2 regions of the Hydrogenophaga sp. ANAO-22 genome follow, and region 1 is predicted to be linked to the other one. Evidence: predicted binding sites of a transcription regulator. Region 1 holds the regulator's gene; the other holds the start of a gene.
The links. Region 1 encodes NrdR, which represses ribonucleotide reductase genes. Its sites were predicted from a motif close to CACNANATNTNGTG; they were not measured.
Positions count from the first base shown of each region.

Region 2: a site for NrdR is predicted at 3,704-3,717, ahead of ABSY19_RS18855 (ribonucleoside-diphosphate reductase subunit alpha). Genes of this name have one in related genera too.

Region 1 is NZ_CP159956.1:622,505-629,078, reverse strand. It holds gene ABSY19_RS02820 (PilW family protein) at 1-415, opposite strand, end outside; gene pilV (type IV pilus modification protein PilV) at 490-1,074, opposite strand; gene ABSY19_RS02810 (GspH/FimT family pseudopilin) at 1,102-1,671, opposite strand; gene nrdR (transcriptional regulator NrdR) at 1,781-2,230, opposite strand; gene glyA (serine hydroxymethyltransferase) at 2,265-3,509, opposite strand; ZMP/ZTP riboswitch at 3,546-3,717, opposite strand; gene ABSY19_RS02795 (transglycosylase SLT domain-containing protein) at 3,752-4,648, opposite strand; gene ABSY19_RS02790 (DUF748 domain-containing protein) at 5,358-6,574, shown strand, end outside.
Region 2 is NZ_CP159956.1:3,920,490-3,927,063, reverse strand. It holds gene ABSY19_RS18870 (sensor histidine kinase) at 1-1,324, shown strand, start outside; gene ABSY19_RS18865 (sigma-54-dependent transcriptional regulator) at 1,336-2,844, shown strand; gene ampD (1,6-anhydro-N-acetylmuramyl-L-alanine amidase AmpD) at 2,822-3,448, shown strand; gene ABSY19_RS18855 (ribonucleoside-diphosphate reductase subunit alpha) at 3,897-6,574, shown strand, end outside.

The DNA.
Region 1 (6,574 bases):
TGCCGACCACCGAGAAGGTGCTGGAGATGTTGTTGGCCACCAGCGTCGGCGCACCCAGGCAATCCATGCTTTGCAGCACGGGATCTGTGTCGTAGCTGACCTGCAAGGTGTCGGGCGCGTTGTCGGCTCCTTCGGTGCCTTGCAGCACCAGCGGCGCACCGGTGTTGGGGTTCGCGCCAAAGCCCAGGTAGGCATCGTTGAACGCCACGTTGGTATCGCCTACCGTGGGGTTGATGATGCGGCGCGCACCACTCTGGCGGATGTGGTGACCCAGCGTGCGGAATGCGTTGGACGCATCCTGCTGCAGTCGCGAACTGTCGCCCACCGCGATGGTTGACGTGCGGGTATACACCAGGCTGCCGATGGCGGCCACCACCACCAGCAAGCCAATGCTGATGCCGATCAGCAGTTCCATCAAGCTGACGCCCGATTGGCGACCGCGTGCACGACACGAAGGGGGACGGGGTGAAACAGCCATGCCGTGTTTCCTCATGGCCGGATGTAGACCAAGTGGCAGATAAGCCCTGCCGGACAGGCGACGCCCGCCACACCCGTCCCCACCGCATTGGCGGCGTCGCGGATGGCAACGGCATCGGTGAACAAGGTGGCCTGGGCGCCAGCCGCTTCCCCCTGGTTCTTCGCCTGAGTCTCGGTCCAGCCGATCAGGATGCCAAACTGGGTGGCGTCTGTGTTGGACCGAAACACCCGGGCGTCGCCACCCGGCAGCACCCGGGCCAGAGAGGCTTTCCATTGGACGAGGTCGAAGGCCGCCAGCTGGGCGCCATTGCAGCCGGCGGCGAAACAGTTAACCGGCGCAGCCGCGAGTGCGCCCCATGCCGCCAGATAGGGGCTGACGGCGGGGGGATTGATCCGGAGGGCCGAGTTGGCTTGCATGCGATCCAGCAGATCGTCCGCCATCTGCAGTGCGAGGGCGCGGGAGTTCGTGGTGCGGGACTCGACCAGCGTTCGGGTCTGGATGCCCGCCATGCCCATGATGCCGAGGGCGAGCACCAGAAGGGCGACCAGGGCTTCGATCAAGCTGACGCCGCGTTGGGAGGATGCCTTGTTGTTCATCGTGCGAATTGCATGGTTCGGCCGTCGTCAGGGGCAGGCGGAGGCGTTCTTGACCGTGCGCAAGCGGGTGCCCGCCGTGAAGCAGATCAACTGGCCATTGGCCGCCGCCATGCCCGTCGGGAAAACCTCGAACCGCTGATCCACCTGCGTGACCTGACCAAACCGGTTGATCACGATGAATTCGGGGTTGGTGTTGTTGCCTTTTCGGACCGTGACATTGGGTGTCAAGGACACCTCCTGGGTGGGGGTTTCCGCTCCGTTCATGGCGTTGTTGCCGTCGAGGTCGGCGAACACTTGCCAGCCGCAACTCCAGTCCTGGTTGTTCGCCAGGGCCAGGCCACAGCCCGTGATGCGACGGATGACCACGGGCGTGCCCAGCCGAATGGCCTCTTCCCGGGCAAGTGTCACGGAAGAGGTGAATGTTTCTCGCACCGAGTCCACCCGGAATCGGCGAAACATGTCGGTGAAGCTGGGTGCTGCAAGGCCCGCCAGAATGGCGATGAGCGCGACCACGACCATCAACTCGATGATCGTGAAGCCGCCTTCCGCCCGCAGGGGGGCAGGCGTGGCTCTCTGGGGCGCCGCAGCAATGTACATATGCTTACTCTATCGATGGAAGTCGCAGAGTCCGGGCTGGGCCGACCGGGCTAGTGAATGGCCCGACGGGCGGAACGGGGGTATTTCTGCCCCGTGAGGTCGGGCACTTTCAGCGCCGGACTTCGTCCACCAGAGCCCTGAATTCGTCGATATCCTCGAAGCTCCGGTACACGCTGGCGAAGCGGATGTAAGCCACCTTGTCGAGCTTCTTCAGTTCCCGCATCACCATCTCGCCCAGTCGGGCGGCGGGCACTTCGCGGGCACCCAGGTTCAGCAGCTTTTCCTCGATGCGCTCGATGGCCGCGTCGACCTGTTCGGTGCTGACCGGCCGCTTGCGCAGGGCCAGCGCGAACGAGGCCCGCAACTTGGCCGGCACGTAGTCCACCCGGCGGCCGTCCTTCTTGACGACGGCCGGGAAGCTCACTTCCGGCCGTTCGTAGGTGGTGAACCGCTTCTCGCAGTGGCCACACTGGCGGCGGCGTCGGATGAAATCCGCGTCTTCCGAGACGCGGGTTTCGACCACCTGGGTTTCAAGATGGCCGCAGAACGGGCATTTCATGCGGAGGGCACTCCCGTTGTACGGCCTGAGAACATCACTTGTAGACCGGGAAGCGGGCGGTCAGGGCGTTGACCTTGGCGCGCACGGCATCGATGTTGGCCGGGTCGCGTGGATTGTCGAGCACGTCGGCAATCAGGTTGGCGGTCAGCCGCGCTTCGTCGTCCTTGAAGCCGCGGGTGGTCATCGCCGGCGTGCCAATGCGCACGCCGCTGGTGACCATGGGCTTTTCCGGGTCGTTGGGGATCGCGTTCTTGTTGATCGTCATGTGCGCGCTGCCCAGCACCGCTTCGGCTTCCTTGCCGGTGATGCCCTTGGCACGCAGATCGACCAGCATCACGTGGCTCTCGGTGCGGCCGCTGACGATGCGCAGGCCGCGCGAAGTCAGTGTTTCGGCGACGATGCTGGCATTTGTCAGCACTTGTTGTTGGTAGGCGGTGAAATCGGGTGAAAGCGCTTCCTTGAACGCTACGGCCTTGGCCGCGATCACGTGCATCAGCGGACCACCCTGCAGGCCCGGGAAGATCGCGCTGTTGAGGGCCTTTTCGTGTTGGGCCTTCATCAGGATGATGCCGCCGCGGGGGCCGCGCAGGCTCTTGTGGGTGGTGGAGGTCACCACGTCGGCGTGGGGCACCGGGTTGGGGTAGACACCCGCGGCGATCAGGCCGGCGTAGTGGGCCATGTCCACCATGAAGATGGCGCCGACGTCCTTGGCCACCTTGGCGAAGCGCTCGAAGTCGATGCGCAGGCTGTAGGCCGAGGCGCCCGCGATGATCAGCTTGGGCTTGGTCTCGTGCGCCTTGCGCTCCATGGCGTCGTAATCGATCTCTTCCTTGTCGTTGAGACCGTAGGACACCACGTTGAACCACTTGCCGCTCATGTTGAGTGCCATGCCATGGGTGAGGTGGCCGCCTTCGGCCAGACTCATGCCCATGATGGTGTCGCCGGGCTTGAGGAAGGCCAGAAAGACGGCTTCGTTGGCGGAGGCGCCGCAGTGCGGCTGCACGTTGGCGGCTTCGGCACCGAAGAGCTGTTTGACGCGGTCGAGTGCGAGCTGCTCGGCCACGTCCACGTACTCGCAGCCACCGTAGTAGCGCTTGCCGGGATAGCCCTCGGCGTACTTGTTCGTGAGTTGCGTGCCTTGTGCGGCCATCACGGCCGGCGAGGCGTAGTTCTCGCTGGCGATCAGCTCAATGTGGTGTTCCTGGCGGGCGTTCTCGGCCTGGATGGCGGCAAACAGCTCGGGGTCGGTTTGCTGGATGAGGATGTTGCGGTCGTACATGGCAGTCCTTCAAGACGTGGAACCTTGCGCGGTGACAAGGGCTGCCCAGGCGAACGGCTGAACACCCGAACCCCTTGAGGTCGGGCGGCACGCTTCCCAGTGGTTGTCCCTGAAGACGATCACAGATCGGGCAGGGGGGCCACGTCAGCGGCAGCCGCCGACAGAGATGTGTCGGGGCGCGCGCCTATCGCCAGTTGCGTACCCGGCTAGTTTAGCCGAGGCCGAGAGGCCGGTTGGCGAGGTCAGGAACGGGTGAGCGGCGCGCCAGGGGGGAGGGCGTTCGGCGCGGCCGGGCCCTCGGCCTCGATTTCGGCTGCCGGGGCGGCCACCGGGGCCGGGGCAGCGGGTGCCACCACCGTGGTCGGGCGTGCCTGGGGCACATAGCGCTGCATCGGCTTGCCCAGCGCCACGCTCTGGATCCGCATGTGCTCGGCCATCACCTTGTCGATGTACCAACTGCCGTCCGTGGTGACCGCACCGACGTACAGGCGCAAACCACCTTCGACCGAGCCGGCGCGCTTGACCGCGTCCTGCAACACGCGCGCGCCCACACGAAGATTGGACACCGGGTCGAATGCGGCCAATTGTCCGCCGAAGTCGTTGTACTTGTCGGTGTGAACGCGGGTCAGCACCTGCATCAGGCCCTGAGCGCCCACTGGGCTCTGCGCAAACGGGTTGAAGCGGGACTCGATCGCCATCACGGCCAGGATCAGCGTGGGATCGAGCTTGGCCTTTTCCCCCACCTCGAAGGCCTCCGCCACCAGCACGCTCAGGGGTTCCGGCGCCACGCGGTACTTGCGGCTGAGCCAGTAGGTCACATTGGCCTGCTGCTTGGGCAGGTCGCCGGGCTGAGCGGCTGTCACGCGGTCGATCGCGGTGGGCTCGGCGGCGTACACGGCGTCGGCGCTGGCGGCTTCCTGGCGCTCCAGCAGCCAGCCGAGCAGTTGCTCTTCTGCGCTGGCGCGCAGATCTGCACGGGCACTCAGGGTGATCAGTGCCACGGCCGCCAGGGTGCCCAGCAGGGCCAGGCTGTTGTGGGTGATGTCGAAGAAGCCCTGGTAGGCGTCGCCAACAGCGGTTTTGAAGGATGCCACGGCACCTGAGGTGCTCTTGGGTGGCGTTGCGTCTTGCGCGGTCATGTCATCGCTCCTTTCTGCGCCGGCCTCGCTCGTGGGAGCTGGGTCGACTGGATTGGTCGCCATCGACGGCCCGATCCAGAGGGTGGAGCGGTCGAGTTAGCCTGGGTGGCAGCGGTTCGGGTTTACCCTTCGGCGGGCAAAGCTGGCGCATCCTATGGGCTTATTAATATCGAGTCAATGTTTATGAATCGATTTAAGCCTACTTTTTGGTATAAACAAGTGTGAGTAAACGTAAGCAAAAGGGCTTTGCTAGCGGGAAGCCTTGAGCCTGCAAGGCTTGCGGGTGGATGTCGCGTCGACGACCGTTTGTCGGGCAGTGACCACCTTTCATGTTCCAAAACGTGATTTTGGGGTCGTCAAATGGTCGTTTCGGGCGCGATTGAAAATCTGCATGGAGAACGGGCCATGCGGCCTTGATCCGGGGCGGCAAGGGGAGTAACCTGCAGTGGCCTGTCTGAAGACTGGCATCAGCTGACGACGCGGCGAACCGCAAGTCAGCTTCCAACGGGAGCAATCTGTTGCTTCCAGGCTGGAGAGACATCCAACTCCCTCCGCCAAAACCGACGGCATGAGCATCTAGCCCGCCGTCAACCCCGGCAGGCCCCGCTTGCCGGGGTTTCTTGTTTCTGGGGGACTCTATATAGGTGTGCGCTGCTGCATCCCTTCAGTTCGACGACACTCGTGGATCCGTTGGTTAGCGAACGCACGAATGAACAGCTTTTTTTCCCAGTGGTCCCAAGGTCGGTGGGCTCGGCGCCTGATGCTGGGCCTGCTGGGGCTCCTGCTGCTCTGGCTGGTGACCTGGCTGGGCATGCCGCCCTTGCTGAAATGGCAATTGGCCAAGCAGGCCACGGCCGCGCTGGGACGCCAGGTGACGGTGGAACGGGTTGATTTCCGGCCGTGGTCGCTGGAAGTCGCCATCGAGGGCTTGCGCGTGGCCGATGCCACAGGCGAGGGCGAGCAGTTCACGCTGGATCGCCTCTATGCCAACGCCGAGCTGCAGTCGCTGTTTCGGCTCGCGCCAGTGCTCGACGCCCTTGTGCTGGAGCATCCCAAGCTGAAGCTGCGCCACCTGGGCGAAGGCCGGTACGACGTGGACGACGTGCTGCAGCGCTTGCGCCCGAAAGACGATGAACCCCCGTCCGACCCGGCGCAGTTCGCCCTGTTCAACATCAACCTGTCCGGGGGCGAACTGACGTTCGTCGACGACAGCGTGGGCGTTACGCACCAGCTGAGCGGCTTGTCGGTGGGCGTGCCCTTCCTGAGCAACCTGCCGTCCCGACGGGATGTGGTGACCCAGCCCAAGCTGGCTTTCGTGCTGAATGGGAGCGCTTTCGATTCGAGTGCCAGCACCACGCCGTTCGCCCAGACCCGGGACACCGATGCCAGCGTGGACATTCCCACCCTGGATCTCGCGCCTTACCTGCCCTACTGGCCGGCGACTTGGCCCGTCAAGCCCGAAGCCGGTGTGCTCCAGCTCGCGCTCAAGCTGGCGTTCGAACAGCAGGACACGCCGCGCCTTTCCCTCTCCGGCACGGTAGCCCTGTCGGATCTGCGCGTCGTTGAGCGAACCGGGCCGTCCACCACGGTCGAACTGCTGGCCTGGGAACGCCTGGGCGTGACGCTCAATCGGGTGGAGCCGCTGGCGGGGCAAGTGGATCTGGCTGCCATTGACTGGAAGTCGCCCACGGTGTCGATCTCGCGCGATGCGGCTGGGTTGCTCAACTTGCAACGTGTGGCGCAAGCCTGGGCCGACCAGTCCCGACGTGCCGCATCTCCTCCCACCCCTGCGCCCGTGGCACCGGGTGCATCCACCGCGCCCGCCTCGCCGTGGAAAATGAGCGTGGCGCGCCTGAACCTGGAAGGCGGGACCGTGCGATGGCGCGATGCCGGCACCAAACCGGCCGCCCAACTGGCGCTGGAGGC
Region 2 (6,574 bases), 2.6 Mb from region 1:
GCATGCGCCCTTGTTCAGCGACCTGTCCACCGCGCGCTTCCTGCAGGCGGCGCTGACCGGCACCGGCTTTTTCCTGGTGGGCGTGCTGGCCAACCAGCTGGCGATCCGGCTGGCCCGCGAAGAGGCCCTGACCGCCAGCAGCCAGGCCGCCGCGCGCGCGCAGGCCCAGGTGAACGAACTGGTGATCGAAAGCCTGACGGTGGGCGTGCTGGTGGTGGACCCGCACGGCGTGGTGCGCAGCGCCAACCCGGCGGCCCAGGCCATGCTGCTCGGCCAGGTCTCGCCCCAGGCGGCCAAGCTCCTGCTGTCCGCCCGCTCCAGCTGGCAGCACCTGGCCCACCTGGTCAACGAAACCTTTGCGCGCGGTGAGGCCCTGGAAACCGAAACCACCATCGACAACGAGGACCGGCCGAGCCAGCGCCTGCATGCGCGCACCCGCCTGACCGCGCAGAGCGGGCGCAGCGCGGGCCTGTGCGTGCTGTTCCTCGAAGACCTGCGCGAGGTCGAGGCGCGCGTGCGCACCGAGAAACTGGCTTCGATGGGCCGCATGTCCGCCGCAGTGGCGCACGAGATCCGCAACCCGCTCTCGGCCATCACGCAGGCCAATGCGCTGCTCGATGAAGAGGTGCAGGCACCGGCCCAGAAGCGGCTGACCCGCATGATCGAGCAGAACGCCCAACGGCTCTCGCGCATCGTCGACGACATCCTCAACGTGGCGCGCGCGCAGCCCAGCCAGGACACGACCTCGGCGCCCTCCCTGCCACTGGACCAGACCGTTCGGCAGATCGCGCACGAGTGGGTGCGCCAGAGCAAGGCTGAGCGCATCCTGGGCGTGCATGCCCACGCGCCTGCGGCCCATGTGGGCTTCGACCCGGAGCACCTGCGCCGCCTGCTCATCAACCTGCTGGACAACGCCCTGCGCCACGCCAGCGGCAAACCCTCCTCGATCCGCCTGATCACCCAGCCCAGTGGCAGCGAGCATGTTCGCCTCTCGGTGTGGAGCGACGGCCAGGCACTCGAAGCCAGCGTGATGCGCCACCTGTTCGAGCCCTTCTTCTCCTCCGAGAGCCGCTCCAGCGGCCTGGGCCTGTACATCTGCCGCGAACTCTGCGAGCGCTACGGCGCCCAGATCGCCTACCGCCGCACGCGCCTGGACCAGCGCGAGGGCAACGAGTTCTATGCGCTGATCCCCGCCGCCAGCGCGGCGCCCACTCGCGAGCCGACACAGCAAAGCCTGTCGTACCCGATGGGCGATTCGGTGGCCACGCGCGCCGAGCACCAAGGCCACCCGCTCTCGGGTGACACCCCCCTGGCGACCCGCTGAACACGACGCCAATGGCCACCGCCCCCTCCTCCGCCTCCGTGCTGGTCGTCGACGACGAACCCGATCTGCGCACGCTGTACGAGCTCACCCTGCTGCGCGAAGGCCATGCGGTGGTGGCCGCGCCGGACATCACCCAGGCGCGCGAATGGCTCGCCCAGCAGCGCTTCGACGTGCTGATCTCCGACATGCGCCTGCCCGACGGCCTGGGCCTGGACCTGCTGCGCGAACTCGCGGACGCCCAGCGGCCTGAAAAATGCATCGTCATCACCGCGTACGGATCGGCAGAAAACGCGGTGGAGTCGCTCAAGGCCGGCGCCTTCGACTACCTCACCAAACCGGTGGACCTCAAACAGCTGCGCAGCGCGGTGACGGCGGCGCTGCAAAGCCAGCGCGGGTCCCCGGCCGCCATGGCCAACGGCGCGACGGCGCCCGCGCCCAACGCCAGCGGCGCGGGCGACGCCCTCAGAAAACCAGCCGCCACCTCCAGTGGCGCGCAATCGCTGCGCCGCATCGTGGGCGCCTCGCCCAGCATCGCGCAGATCAAGTCGCGCATCGAGAAGGTGGCCTCCAGCATGGCGCCGGTGCTCATCCTGGGCGAGTCCGGCACGGGCAAGGAACTGGTGGCGCGCGCGGTGCACGACTGCAGCCACCGCAGCGGCGGGCCGTTCGTGGCGGTCAACTGCGGCGCGATCCCGGAAAACCTGATCGAGGCCGAATTCTTCGGCGCGCGCAAGGGCGCCTACACCGGCGCCACCACCGACCGCGAAGGCTACTTCCAGGCGGCGCGGGGCGGCACCTTGTTCCTCGATGAAATCGGCGACCTGCCCCTGGCCATGCAGGCCAAGCTGCTGCGCGTGATCCAGGAGCGCCGCGTGCGCGCGCTTGGCGGCGTGCAGGAAGAAGCCGTCGACGTGCGGCTGGTGAGCGCCACCCACCGCGACCTCAACGCGCTCGTGCAGTCGGGCCAGTTCCGCCAGGACCTGTTCTACCGCCTCAACGTCATCGGCCTGCGCTCGCCTGCGCTGCGGGAACGGCGCGAAGACCTGCCTCTGCTGGTGGAGGCTCTGCTGGCGCGGCTGTGCGCCGAATCCGGGCAAAACGTGCCCAGGGTGTCGGCCCGCGCCCTGGCCTGGCTGCAGTCGCGCGAACTGCCGGGCAATGTGCGCGAGCTCGAGAACCTGTTGCAGCGCGCCCTGGCCCTGAGCAGCGGCGAGGTGCTCGAACCGGACGACTTCGGCGAGGCCGACGAGACCGAAGTGCCCACCCAGCCCGACCAGCTCGCGCCCGCCGATGGCCTCGGCGCACCCATGACCCGCCCGCCCGAAGAGATTCCCGCCGACCTGCAGACCTACCTGGACGAACAGGAGCGCCAGGTGCTGCTCAAGGCGCTGCGCGAATGCGACTTCAACCGCACCGCGGCCGCGGCCCGCCTGGGCCTGAACCTGCGCCAGATGCGCTACCGCATCCAGCGGCTGGGCATCGCCATGCCGTCGGACGATGACGACACCACCACGGCCTGATTCCGCCGAGCGCGATGATCCCTGGCAAGGCGGCTGGCTGCGCACGGCGCGCCACAGCCCGTCGCCCAACTTCGGCCCGCGTCCCGACGGTGCACAGATCGACCTGATCGTCATCCACTCCATCAGCCTGCCCCCGGGCGTGTACGGCGGCCCGGAGGTGGAACAGCTCTTCACCAACCAGCTGGACTGGAGCGCCCACCCGTACTTCGAGCAGATCCGGGGCATGGAGGTGTCGTCGCATTTCTTCGTGCGCCGCGACGGCGAAGTGGTGCAGTTTGTCGACGCCGATGCGCGCGCGTGGCATGCGGGCGCATCGTGCTGGCGCGGCCGCGACAACTGCAACGACGATTCCATCGGCATCGAACTCGAGGGGCTGGAGGGCGACCGTTTCGAGGCCGCGCAGTACACCGCCCTGGCGCGGCTGTGCACCCGACTGGTGCAACGTTATCCGGTGCGCCATGTGGCGGGCCATGAGCACATCGCGCCCGGACGCAAGCAGGACCCCGGACCGGGTTTCGACTGGTCGCGCCTGCGCGCCGACCTTCACTGGCCCGAAGCGTGTTTCCCACAAGACACACTCGGTCACAGCGTCGCTGGCGACTGAGCCAGGGCGACGCCAAAAACGCCCCGTTCTCACCGGCCGTGCAACGGCGCGGCCAGCCAAGACAAATCGCGTCAAAGCCCCCGCCGGCATTGGTGTTGCCCACCGGGATTCAAGCAAACCGCCCAATCGCCAGCGATCATTCGCACAGGGCGCGGGGATGTGAACCAGCATTTTTTGTCTGACGAAAAATGCGCCGTGTCTAACGACCGCTTTTTCTCGTAAACACTACCCGTAGTGGCTTGAACGGGACATGCACACCAGATATAGTGTTGCCTTGTGAGTCCCGAACCCTACCCCGCCCAGTATGGCCGTCGCCTGAACAATGCCCTTCAGACGACCGCGTCCACCCCCTGCGGCCTGCGTTGATACCGGCACCCAAGCCACCAACCTGCCATCGGACACCGCGCCCCCGATGCAGTTCACCCAACAACAAATGAAAGAGGAACCAATGCTGACCGCTTCTCCCATCACCACCCCGTCCCCCGCCTCGCTGAAGCCCACCGCCGGTACCCCGGCCGCGGCTTCGCTGGCCGCGAGCAGCTCGGTTTTCGCCAACTACCAGATCATCCGCCGCAACGGCGCCGTCGTGCCGTTCGAGCCCAGCAAGATCGCCGTCGCCATGATGAAGGCCTTCCTGGCGGTGCACGGCACCCAGGGCGCCGCATCGGCCAGCGTGCGCGAGACGGTGGACGAGCTGACGCAGAACGTGGCCCGCGCCCTGATGCGCTCGCGCCCGGGTGGCGGCACCTTCCACATTGAAGACGTGCAGGACCAGGTCGAACTCGGCCTGATGCGCAGCGGCCACCACGAAGTCGCCCGCGCCTACGTGCTCTACCGCGAACGCCGCACGCAGGAACGCGCGCACCTGGCCGAAGTGGCGCACCCGGCCGAGCCCGTGCTGCACGTGCTCGACGGCGGCGAGCGCGTGCCGCTGGACCTGCAGCGCCTGCAAGGCCTGATCGCCGCCGCCTGCAGCGGCCTGGGCAAGGACGTCAAGGCCGACCCCATCGTCGCCGAGACCAAGCGCAACCTGTACGACGGCGTGCCCATGGAAGAGGTCTACAAGGCCTCCATCCTGGCCGCGCGCACGCTGATCGAAAAAGATCCCGACTACACCTACGCCACCGCCCGCCTGCTGCTGCACACCATCGTCAAGGAAGTGATGGGCGAGGAAGTGCCCGCCGCCGAAATGGGCGCGCGCTACGCCGAGAACTTCCCGCTCTTCATCAAGAAGGGCGTGGACAACGACCTGCTCGACGAAAAACTGCTGCAGTTCGACCTGGCCCGCCTGGGCGCCGCGCTCAAGCCCGAGCGCGACCTGCAGTTCGACTACCTCGGCCTGCAGACGCTGTACGACCGCTACTTCCTGCACGTGCGCAAGACGCGCATCGAGCTGCCGCAGTCCTTCTTCATGCGCGTGGCCATGGGCCTGTCGCTCAACGAGATTGACCGCGAAGCCCGCGCCATCGAGTTCTACGAGGTGCTGTCCTCGTTCGACTTCATGTCGTCCACGCCCACGCTGTTCAACAGCGGCACGCTGCGCTCGCAGCTCTCCAGCTGCTACCTGACCACCGTGCCCGACGACCTCGACGGCATCTACGAGTCGATCAAGGAAAACGCGCTGCTCTCCAAATTCGCCGGCGGCCTGGGCAACGACTGGACGCGCGTGCGCGCCCTGGGCTCCCACATCAAGGGCACCAACGGCGAATCGCAAGGCGTCGTGCCCTTCCTCAAGGTGGTGAACGACACCGCCGTGGCCGTCAACCAGGGCGGCAAGCGCAAGGGCGCGGTCTGCACCTACCTGGAAACCTGGCACCTGGACATCGAGGAATTCCTGGAGCTGCGCAAGAACACCGGTGACGACCGCCGCCGCACGCACGACATGAACACGGCGAACTGGATTCCCGACCTGTTCATGAAGCGCGTGATGGAAAAGGGCGAATGGAGCCTGTTCTCGCCCAACAGCGTGCCCGACCTGCACGACCTGTTCGGCGCCGACTTCGAAAAGGCCTACCTGGCCTATGAAGAGAAGGCCGCGCGCGGCGAAATCAAGCCGTACCGCAAGGTGCCCGCCAGCGACCTGTGGCGCAAGATGCTCTCGATGCTGTTCGAGACCGGCCACCCCTGGATCACCTTCAAGGACGCCTGCAACGTGCGCAGCCCGCAGCAGCACGCCGGCGTGGTCCACAGCTCCAACCTGTGCACCGAGATCACGCTCAACACCAGCGACACCGAAACCGCCGTGTGCAACCTCGGTTCGGTCAACCTGCTCAACCACGTCAAGCGCGGTGACGACGGCGCCAAGGTGCTGGACCACGCCAAGCTGCAGGCGACCATCAAGACCGCCATGCGCATGCTCGACAACGTGATCGACATCAACTACTACGCGGTGAAGAAGGCGCGCGACTCCAACATGCGCCACCGCCCGGTGGGCCTGGGCGTCATGGGCTTCCAGGATGCGCTGTACGAACTGCGCATTCCCTACGCCTCCAACGAAGCGGTGGACTTCGCCGACCGCTCGATGGAAGCCGTCTGCTACTACGCCTACTGGGCCTCGACCGAGCTCGCCCGCGAGCGCGGCCGCTACGCCAGCTATCGCGGCTCGCTGTGGGACAAGGGCATCCTGCCGCCCGACACCCTGGACCTGCTGGCGCGCGAGCGCGGCGGTTATGTGGACGTGGACCGCTCCAGCAGCCTGGACTGGGACGCCCTGCGCCAGAAGATCGCGGCCGACGGCATGCGCAACTCCAACTGCGTGGCCATCGCGCCGACCGCGACCATCTCCAACATCATCGGCGTGGACGCCTCCATCGAGCCTTGCTTCGGCAACCTCTCGGTCAAGTCCAACCTGTCCGGCGAGTTCACCGTCATCAACAGCTACCTGGTGAAAGACCTCAAGCGCCTGGGCCTGTGGGACGACGTGATGGTCATGGACCTCAAGCACTTCGATGGCTCGCTGCGCCCGATCGACCGCGTGCCGCAGGACGTGAAGGCGCTGTACGCCACCGCCTTCGAAGTCGAACCGCTGTGGCTGGTGGAAGCCGCCGCCCGCCGCCAGAAGTGGATCGACCAGGCGCAGAGCCTGAACATCTACATGGCCGGCGCCTCGGGCAAGAAGCTCGACGA